DNA from 2 places in the Cytobacillus gottheilii genome. Region 1 is predicted to be linked to the other one. Evidence: riboswitches for the same ligand, from Rfam matches in the RefSeq annotation. Region 1 holds a riboswitch; the other holds the start of a gene.

Region 1 (4,473 bases):
TGACTTTTCGTAAAGCCGAATTCATTATAGCTACGGTTTCTTCACTAATGATATTTTCTTTCCAAACTTGGTTTTTTTCTTCGTTTTCTAACAAAACCGGCTTAATGAGTGAACCTTTATTTATGAATGGTGTGTAGCTGGCAGCAAGGTGGAGGATATTCATTTCCACTTCACCTTGACCATAACCGGAATCTGCCAGTTTTATTTCAGTGTCCATGTTGCCTGTATGTGAAGATTGAAGCGGATACACATATGGGATTTCTTCTTCAAAGCCAAATGCTTTTAACCCTTCCATGAAAGAATCCTTGCCTAACTGCAATGCTTCTTGAGCAAAATAAATGTTGTCAGAGTACATCATAGCCTGGTCGAAATTGACTGGTGAACCCGGATCTTTTACCCGTGTGACTCGATAACTTCCCCATGAGGTGTCCTTTTGCCAGCGCAGACCTTTAATATCTTTTGTTTCGTCTGCTGTTGTGATTCCCTCTTCAAGGCCAATCGCTCCTGTGATTGGTTTCATAACTGAGCCTGGCACATAGTTATGACTGAAACGGTTAAGGAGCGGCTGCTGCTCATTTTCTTCGAGCGTCTTCCACTCTTGTACTGTTAATCCTAATGAAGCAGCATTTGGGTCAAAGCTTGGACTGCTCACTAACGCCATTGTCGCACCTGTAACTGGGTCAATGGCGGATGCAGTGCCGGCATTGCCCTTCAATTCCTCATATAGATCTTCTTGGACAGTTAAATCTATTGTCAGCTGAATCTTTTCTCCATTTTCAACCGGCTTCTCCGCCAGCACTGCCTCTGATCCGTCTTCTTTCGTAATGCTGATTTTAATGCCATTTGTTCCTTTTAGCTGCGTTTCCAGTACTTGTTCAAGGCCCCGTTTTCCAATTAGATCTGTACTGGAGTAGCCTTTGTCTTCATTTTTCTCCAGTTCTTCAGCAGTAATTGGACCAACATACCCAATCAAATGTGCTGCTGATTCTCCAGCTGGGTAGACTCTGCCTTTCACATCCTGTTTTAAAACACCAGGCAGAGAAAATACTTCATTTAGAAGCCCTTCATTATCAGGAGAAACCCTTTTGATCGGTACAAAATGACCAGGCTGCACCCAATCTGCATTCAAGGCATTTTCAATACTCTCCTCGGAAATTCCTAAGCTCTGAGATAGTCCTTTAATGGTTGTTTCCTCATCATTTCCCATTTCCTCCGGCACGATGCCGATTTCATATAATGTGCCATTAAAAGCAAGCATATCGCCGGTGCGATCAATTATATCACCTCGCTGGGCCGGGATAGAGGCATAGTTTATTTTGTCATTAGCGCCGAGCTCCGGGAAAATAAGCGTTGTATCCCACTCTACAAACCAATTTTCCCCATCCTCATGCTCTTCCTTTATAAGTGTTGCATCATGCGTGAATTCTATTTTTCCTGCAGCACTATTCATTGACGCTGAAAAGGGAAGTGCTGCGCTTTCTTCCTCAAATTCCTGTTCTTTGTCTGCATTCGATGTAACCTCTATATCAGAGATTTGCAGGTCATTATACACTTTTTCATATCGATCTACAAAGTCATCCTCTGATATGGATTCCTTTGCTTTTGCAGAGAGTAAACGATACATATCGGTAAATTCTTGGTTATTCCAATGTTTAATATATTGCGAAAACTGATCTTGAGGCATAGGTTCTTTTGAACAGCCTGCTAAAACGATAAAAATCAGGAAAGAAGCAGCCAGTAACCATCTTTTTCTCATGAATCCCCCTCCTACTATATTCTATTTTATCATTCTCATTAGACAAATTTCTACAAGTTGCTCATGCTGAAAATGAACGTATGATGAAAAATTTTCACTAATGAAAAAAGCTGAACCTGCACAGGCAAATACTAGATGTCTGGGCAAGTTCAGCTATTATATATATGCGCTAATGGCATTCTTATTAATGAAAAATAGGAAAAGTATAAGTTCAGTAAATTTACGTTTCTAGCAGGGAATCTTTTCTAGCTTTTGATCCGTGGCTTGAAGCAGTTTCTTTGAAGCATGTGAAAGATTTTGCAGGCATTCTTTTCTTAAATCTTCATGGCACACGAAGTTAAACTTAAGATCTAATTCCAGATTTTCAGCAATCTGAGCAATTTTATTTTTCTCTTCTTTTAAAACATGACGCTGAATTTCCTGTTCAAAGTAAGCTACTGTTCCAAATAGTACCTCCATCGTCCTCTCTCCTTGTCTAATTTTTTAACACCCGTTCATGCTGGCAGCCCGACCATCATAGTCCAATATAATTAGAGATACTCCTTCTTTTCGGCAGCAAGACTAATAGCCTTTACTTTCATGCCAAAGGTAAAGAATGTCTATCAGACCTTAGATTCGCGGCTTTGCGTCCTTATTTTTCAATAAGTTTGCCTTTAAACATCTGTTACTTTTATCTTAAGTCTTTATTCTCATTATTTCAACAACTTTCAACCATCTTCAACAATTTCCCCGGAAATATTTAAAAAGAGTGATATGATGCACAAAAGATAGGAAATAGTGCCGATATAATAGAAAGGACGACCATAAATCATAGGGATTGGGGTAATAACATGCTGCTGATAGGAAAGAAGAATACAAAAAAGCTAGAGTTAGAACGGAAAGAGTTAGAAGATTCTATTCGAAAGCAAGTTGAGGAAGAAATGGCACATAAGGAAGCCGCACTGCAAGAGACTATTTTCGATTTTCTCCATGACTTACAGCACACCCTGCATCAGCACGAAATGGTAAATGGACAGCATCATACACTTGGCTCATTAGTTGGCAGCATTAAAACTCACTTTGATCACGTTAAGTCATTAAGTGAAGATTCAGTTCTGAATTCAAAAGACCTTTCACAAAAAGGAGAGGTTCTCATTCATTCTGCTGGGGAAATGGTGTCGCGGTCAAACGATGGCAGAGCTTCAATCTTAAAATCTGAAGAACTGATGAAGCAGCTTGGCGCTCAATTGGAGGAAAATTCCCGTAAAATGGAGCAGCTCAATGAGCGATCGAAGGAAATTGAAATGATTGTAAAAGTAATTAAAGAGATTGCTGATCAAACCAATCTGCTTGCCTTGAATGCTTCAATAGAAGCTGCTCGTGCAGGAGAACAAGGGAAGGGGTTTGCTGTTGTTGCAGAGGAAGTTAGGAAACTGGCGGAAAATACAGCTGAGAGCACAGCAAATATTAGCAGTTTGACTAAAAACATTCAGCAGGATATTGGGGCAACTCTGCAATCAACCCTGCAAAGCTCCCATCTCATTCAAGAAGGCATGGAGATCAGCAGCGGTTCAACTACAGCGATTGATTCTATCAGCAGCATCATTAGTACCGTACAAAAAGAAGTTGGTGAAGTCATGCAGCAAATCGGCAAGCAAACATATCAATCTCAGGAAACAGCAGACGAAATCAGCAAGACTAAACATATTTTTGATGAGGTAAACGCTTTGCTGAAGCAGCATATTGACGATGCAAGTGTTGTAGACGAAAAGCTTGAAAAGGTTATTGATCAGCTTTCCAATAAATAATAGCAGAAAAAAGGGCACCCAATCTGGATGCCCCGTTTTATTCATTGATTTACGCTTCAATTGTTTCTAAACGATTCTGTACTTCTTCCTCGCTCAATTCATGCTGAATAATATAGCGGTTGCGCGGATTTGTACGGCATTCATCTGAGCAGCTGCGCATATATTTATGCTCATTTTCTTCAGAGCATAAGATTTTTTTGTTGCAGGCAGGGTTTGCACAGTTTACATAGCGCTCGCAAGGTTCGCCCGAAAAATAATCGCGGCCGACGACCACATGCTCTTTCTGATTAACAGGTACGCCAATTCTTTCATCGAATACATACAACTGACCATCCCAAAGCTCACCTTGGACTTCCGGATCTTGGCCATATGTGACGATGCCGCCGTGAAGCTGAGCAACGTCTTTAAAGCCTTCCTTCAACAGCCAGCCTGAGAATTTTTCACAGCGGATTCCGCCTGTGCAATACGTAACAATCTTTTTATCTCCAAGCAATTCTTTATTTTCACGCACCCATTGTGGAAGGTCACGGAAGTTTATGATATCCGGTCTGATCGCACCGCGGAAATGACCAAGATCATACTCATAGTCATTGCGCGCATCTAAGACCACAGTGTCTTCATCATTTAAACGCTCGTAAAACTCTTTTGGGCTTAAATATTGCCCAGTCAATTCATTCGGATTCACATCATCTTCAAGACGAAGTGTAACAAGCTCCTTGCGATGGCGAACCTTCATTTTCTTGAAGGCATGTTCCTCTGCTTCATCAATTTTGAATATCATTTCAGCAAAGCGAGGATCAGCTTTCATCGCAGACATATATTGATCTGTCTGTTCAATAGTACCTGAAACTGTTCCGTTAATGCCCTCATCAGCGATTAGAATTCTTCCTTTTAAACCAAGCTCCTGGCAAAAAGCAAGATGCTCTTGCG
Region 2 (4,473 bases), 1.6 Mb from region 1:
ATTTCCGCCGCTCTTTATATTCGATCCACCCGTTTTGTTTAGTTTAGCTCCATATGGACTTTTACTAGGTATATTTGGGGTCGTACTGCCGCCGCTGCTATTTTCTATTGGCATGCCGCATGTAGGACCAGGTCTGGGAACGATTTTAACGGCATCCGAACTGCCCGTTGCAGTGGTATTATCAGCAGCGGTCTTATCAGAACATGTCGGCTTCCTGCAATGGACGGGTGTATTAATCATCTTAGCCGGAATTATGATCGGCAATAAAAGCAGTATCCAGCCAAAAATCATACAGCCATATGAACTAAACAGCCAGGGTTAATAACCTTGGCTGTTTTTTTAAAGGATATTCATCTCAGCTTGTAGAATAATTTTTTCAACAAGAAAGGAGAATACAATGAGAATCAGACTAGCTGATGCAGATGATATCCAACAGTTAATTCAAATGAGATGGGACTTCACTATTGAACATGATGAAAGCAAAAAAAGCTCATCCTTTCAGGAATTTGAGACTGAATGCCGCTCCTTTTTAGAAAGAGCACTCCTCAATCAGCAGTGGTTTATTTGGATTGCAGAGGAGCAGGGGAAAATTCTTTCTCATATTTATATTGAATGCATCCACAAGGTTCCCCGTCCAGGGAGAATCACGTACCCTTTCGCCTATATGACAAATGTATATACACTTCCAGAATATCGGCAAAAGGGAATTGGCAGCAAACTCTTACATGCTATCCATGATTGGACCAAGGAAAACAAATATGAATTTGTGCTTGTTTGGCCAAGTGATGAAGCCATCGAATTTTATAAAAGAAGTGGATATGAAGATCTTACGGAACCTTTGATTTATTATCCAAAATAAAAAACATCCCTTAAAAATTATGAAACAATGTCTTCTTCCCTCCGTAAACAAATGTAACTATCCTATTCAACGATAAGGAGTGTGGAAATAGATATGTGCGGAAGATTCACCTTATTTTCTGATTATGAGGAAATAATTGATCGCTTTGATATCGAAGCGGCCATTGATGAAGCACAATACATACGCAGCTATAATATTGCGCCATCTCATGAAGTGCTGGCTGTCATTAACGACGGAGAAAAAAATCGTCTGGGCTATTTAAAATGGGGACTTATTCCTCCCTGGGCAAAAGATGTGAAAATCGGCTATAAAATGACGAACGCCCGCGCAGAAACCCTGACAGAGAAACAAAGCTTTCGAGCTGCTTACGAAAAGCGCCGCTGCCTCATTATTGCCGATTCCTTTTATGAATGGAAAAAAACAAGTACAACAAAAGTTCCGATGAGAATAAAGTTAAAATCAGATAACCTGTTTGGCATGTGCGGGCTCTGGGAACGCTGGATTTCTCCTGAAGGAGCACCCGTTTATTCCTGCACAATTATTACAACAGCCTCCAACCCGTTTATGAGAGAGATTCATGAACGCATGCCTGTGATCCTTAATCCAGAGGATGAAAAAACATGGCTAAACCCAAACAATAGGAATGCCACTGAACTAAACAAACTCCTTGTCCCCTTTGAGGATAACCACATGGATGCTTTTGTCGTTTCGGATAAAGTAAACTCTCCTAAGAATAATACCATTGAAGTAACTCATGCTCTTTGCTGATTTTTAAAGGCTGTCGATAGACGGCTTTTTTTATTTTAACTGAAGGCAAATCTTTTCAAATATTCGTAATAAGAAAAAAGTCGCAAATTGTCGAAATGGAAAACACGTGCTAAAATACCTATAACGGCAAATTTTACGAAAGTAAAAGACGCAAAGCCACGGACCTAAGGCACAGATTTGCTAAGGCAGCCGGGTTACCAAGATGACTGATCTTGTAAAAAAGGAGTAAAAAGAAATGATGCATTATAAAGTATTAATTGCTGATGACTCAATGTTTATGCGCCAGCTGCTTAAAAAAGCAATTTCAAGTGACCGTTATACTGTCATTGGAGAAGCTGCAAATGGAAAAGAAGCCATTAAGTTATTTAAAAGAATGTCACCTGATATTGTCTTGCTTGACTTAACAATGGATGGAATTAACGGAATGACTGCTTTAAAAGAAATTAGGCGGATTGATTCCCGCGCAAATGTAATCATTTGCTCAGCGATGGGCCAATCAAAAATAATCATTGAAGCTCTTCAAAATGGAGCAAAAGACTTTGTCGTCAAGCCCTTTTTTAACGAACTTCTGCCAGCATTAGATAAAGTAATTAAATAAGCTTAGTTTAAAGTTGTGACAGGCACGGTTTATACTCCTCTTTACATAAAGTAATAAAAAAGGGGGAATATGGCTTGTATCCTTATTTATATCGAAACCAAACCGAAAGCGTACCGCCCGGACAATATAAATATTCAAACAACCTTCCAGTTATAATGAATCAATTATCACCAAACTCAACCATGAGTACAGAGCCTGTATTTTTAGATCACCTGCTTATGAATATCGGAAGAAAAATTAAAGTGGTGACAATTAATGAAAAACTAGAAGGCATATTAACCGGGGTGGCTATTGATCATATTCAACTGACCATTGACCATTTGAATTATCATATTCGTTTTCAGCATATCACTTACTTTGTCGGAAAACCGTAGTTATTTAACTGAAAAGAATAGAAAATGAAGAGTCTGAGAGGACTCTTTTTTATCGTAAATTTACAGTACCGATACAATTCCACCTTGATTTTTATGGTAAAATTTACATATCATTATTTTCGAGGTGATTATATGACTTATTTCTTTAACTTTCTTCTAGCCATTTTTCTTACTGCTTCATCTTATTTTATTGGAAGCATCCTTTTGAAAAATAGCATCACGATATTAGCGGCTATTATTATTGGCGCTTCCGTCGTATCCTTAGGTTCCATAACTGAAAAGCTTGGAGCACCGATTTGGTTAATTGTTCTCGTTCCATTTCCAGTTGGCATGACCCTGCTCTACTTATTTCTGAAAGAACCCTTTCATATCTGGCTCATTACCTACATGACAACTTTGGCATTATATACAGTTATTCATGTCATTATGAGCTACTTTTTTAAATTCAATTCGTTGATACCAGCTTGGAAGCTGAGGGTATAAGGATATAGAATTTTCGAAGGGACACGTGCTTGCTACATATAAGAATAATGGCACTAAGGTTTGCAAATACAGGAAAGTATATAAAATTTTTAAAGGTAAAGGAAGCTACAGGAATAAATAATAATCCATCGGTAATCCTAACAAAAAATCTACAAAAGGGGATTTATTATGGATTTAAATCCAATGGATATTTTAAAGCCTATTCATTTAAGTTCAGACTCATTAAGTGAAAATGCACCTTTAACAGCGGTTGAAATGGGTAAGCTTTGGGCTACTTATACAGGCAACAGCATGTCTCAGCAAATCCTCACTTATTTTCTTCACCATTGTGACGATGAAGATATTAAAATTCTGCTGGAAAATGGAATTGCTTTGACGAAGGATTTCATGGAGCGGATCGAATATTTTTTTAAGAAAAGTCATTTCCCGATCCCGAAAGGATTTACAGAAGATGACGTTAACTATGGTGCTCCGAGGCTTTATGATGATACATTTTATGTTCACTACCTGAAATATGCTTCCAAGGCGGGAATGAGCATTTATGCCGTTGCGATTCCTTTAATTATGAGGAAAGATATCAATCAGTTTTTTACTTATTGCAACAATTGTGCCGTGGCGTTATTAGATCAAATTAATACCGTCTTAGCTGAAAAAAAATTAATAGCAAAACCGCCTATTATTCCTATTCCAGAAAGCAACGATTTTATTCATAAACAAAATTACTTGGCAGGTTTTATCGGAGACATACGACCTCTTCATGCTTTAGAAATCTCTCACCTTTATGACAATATTGAAAATAACACAACAAGCAAAACATTATTATTAGGGTTTTACCAGGTGGTTAGAGATGAAAAGATTAAAGCTTTGTTTAAACGCGGGTTAGACATGACCGAAAAATCAGTGAAGCAATTCATGGAGAAACTGCATGTTGAAAATCTGCAGACACCATCTCATCTTGATCATTTAGTTACAACATCCACATACCCGCCTTTTTCAGATAAAATTATGCTCTTTCATAAGGTAGATATGTTTTCTATTAAAATAAGATCATTTGCGAACTCTATAGCAGTAAATGGACGAAGGGATATCGCTTTAATGTATGGGCGAAACCTCATGAATGTTGGATTGTTTGTTGATGATGGGGCAAACATTCTCATTGATCACGGCTGGATGGAATCACCCCCGAAAGCCTATGATCGGACTTAAGTTCATTACCGTATGTCATCTTTAGAGCTTCCAATCATAAAACAACTATAAACAGCCTTCTTATTTCATATAAGAAGGCTGTCAGATTGTAGACAAAAGGGGTTCGGAATGGTCTCATTCCGAACCCCTTTTGAAGTTTTTTTTCTATTTTTATTCCTTTAGAGGACAGAATGCAGCTATCCTAT

Evidence for each region. A riboswitch is a leader RNA that binds a small molecule or an ion and turns the genes downstream of it on or off. The one in region 1 is predicted to bind cyclic di-GMP.
Region 2: it holds a riboswitch for cyclic di-GMP, as region 1 does, so the genes downstream of both, J1899_RS06465 (response regulator) here and J1899_RS20745 (hypothetical protein) in region 1, are expected to answer to the same signal.

Annotation. Positions count from the first base shown of each region.
Region 1 is NZ_CP071709.1:4,209,451-4,213,923, forward strand. It holds gene J1899_RS20740 (penicillin-binding transpeptidase domain-containing protein) at 1-1,756, opposite strand, end outside; gene J1899_RS20745 (hypothetical protein) at 1,985-2,215, opposite strand; cyclic di-GMP riboswitch class I at 2,305-2,418, opposite strand; gene J1899_RS20750 (methyl-accepting chemotaxis protein) at 2,587-3,543, shown strand; gene trhO (oxygen-dependent tRNA uridine(34) hydroxylase TrhO) at 3,593-4,473, opposite strand, start outside.
Region 2 is NZ_CP071709.1:1,307,315-1,311,787, reverse strand. It holds gene J1899_RS06480 (EamA family transporter) at 1-322, shown strand, start outside; gene J1899_RS06475 (GNAT family N-acetyltransferase) at 398-859, shown strand; gene J1899_RS06470 (SOS response-associated peptidase) at 953-1,627, shown strand; cyclic di-GMP riboswitch class I at 1,743-1,829, shown strand; gene J1899_RS06465 (response regulator) at 1,863-2,225, shown strand; gene J1899_RS06460 (DUF2642 domain-containing protein) at 2,300-2,599, shown strand; gene J1899_RS06455 (hypothetical protein) at 2,804-3,082, shown strand; gene J1899_RS06450 (DUF3231 family protein) at 3,251-4,288, shown strand.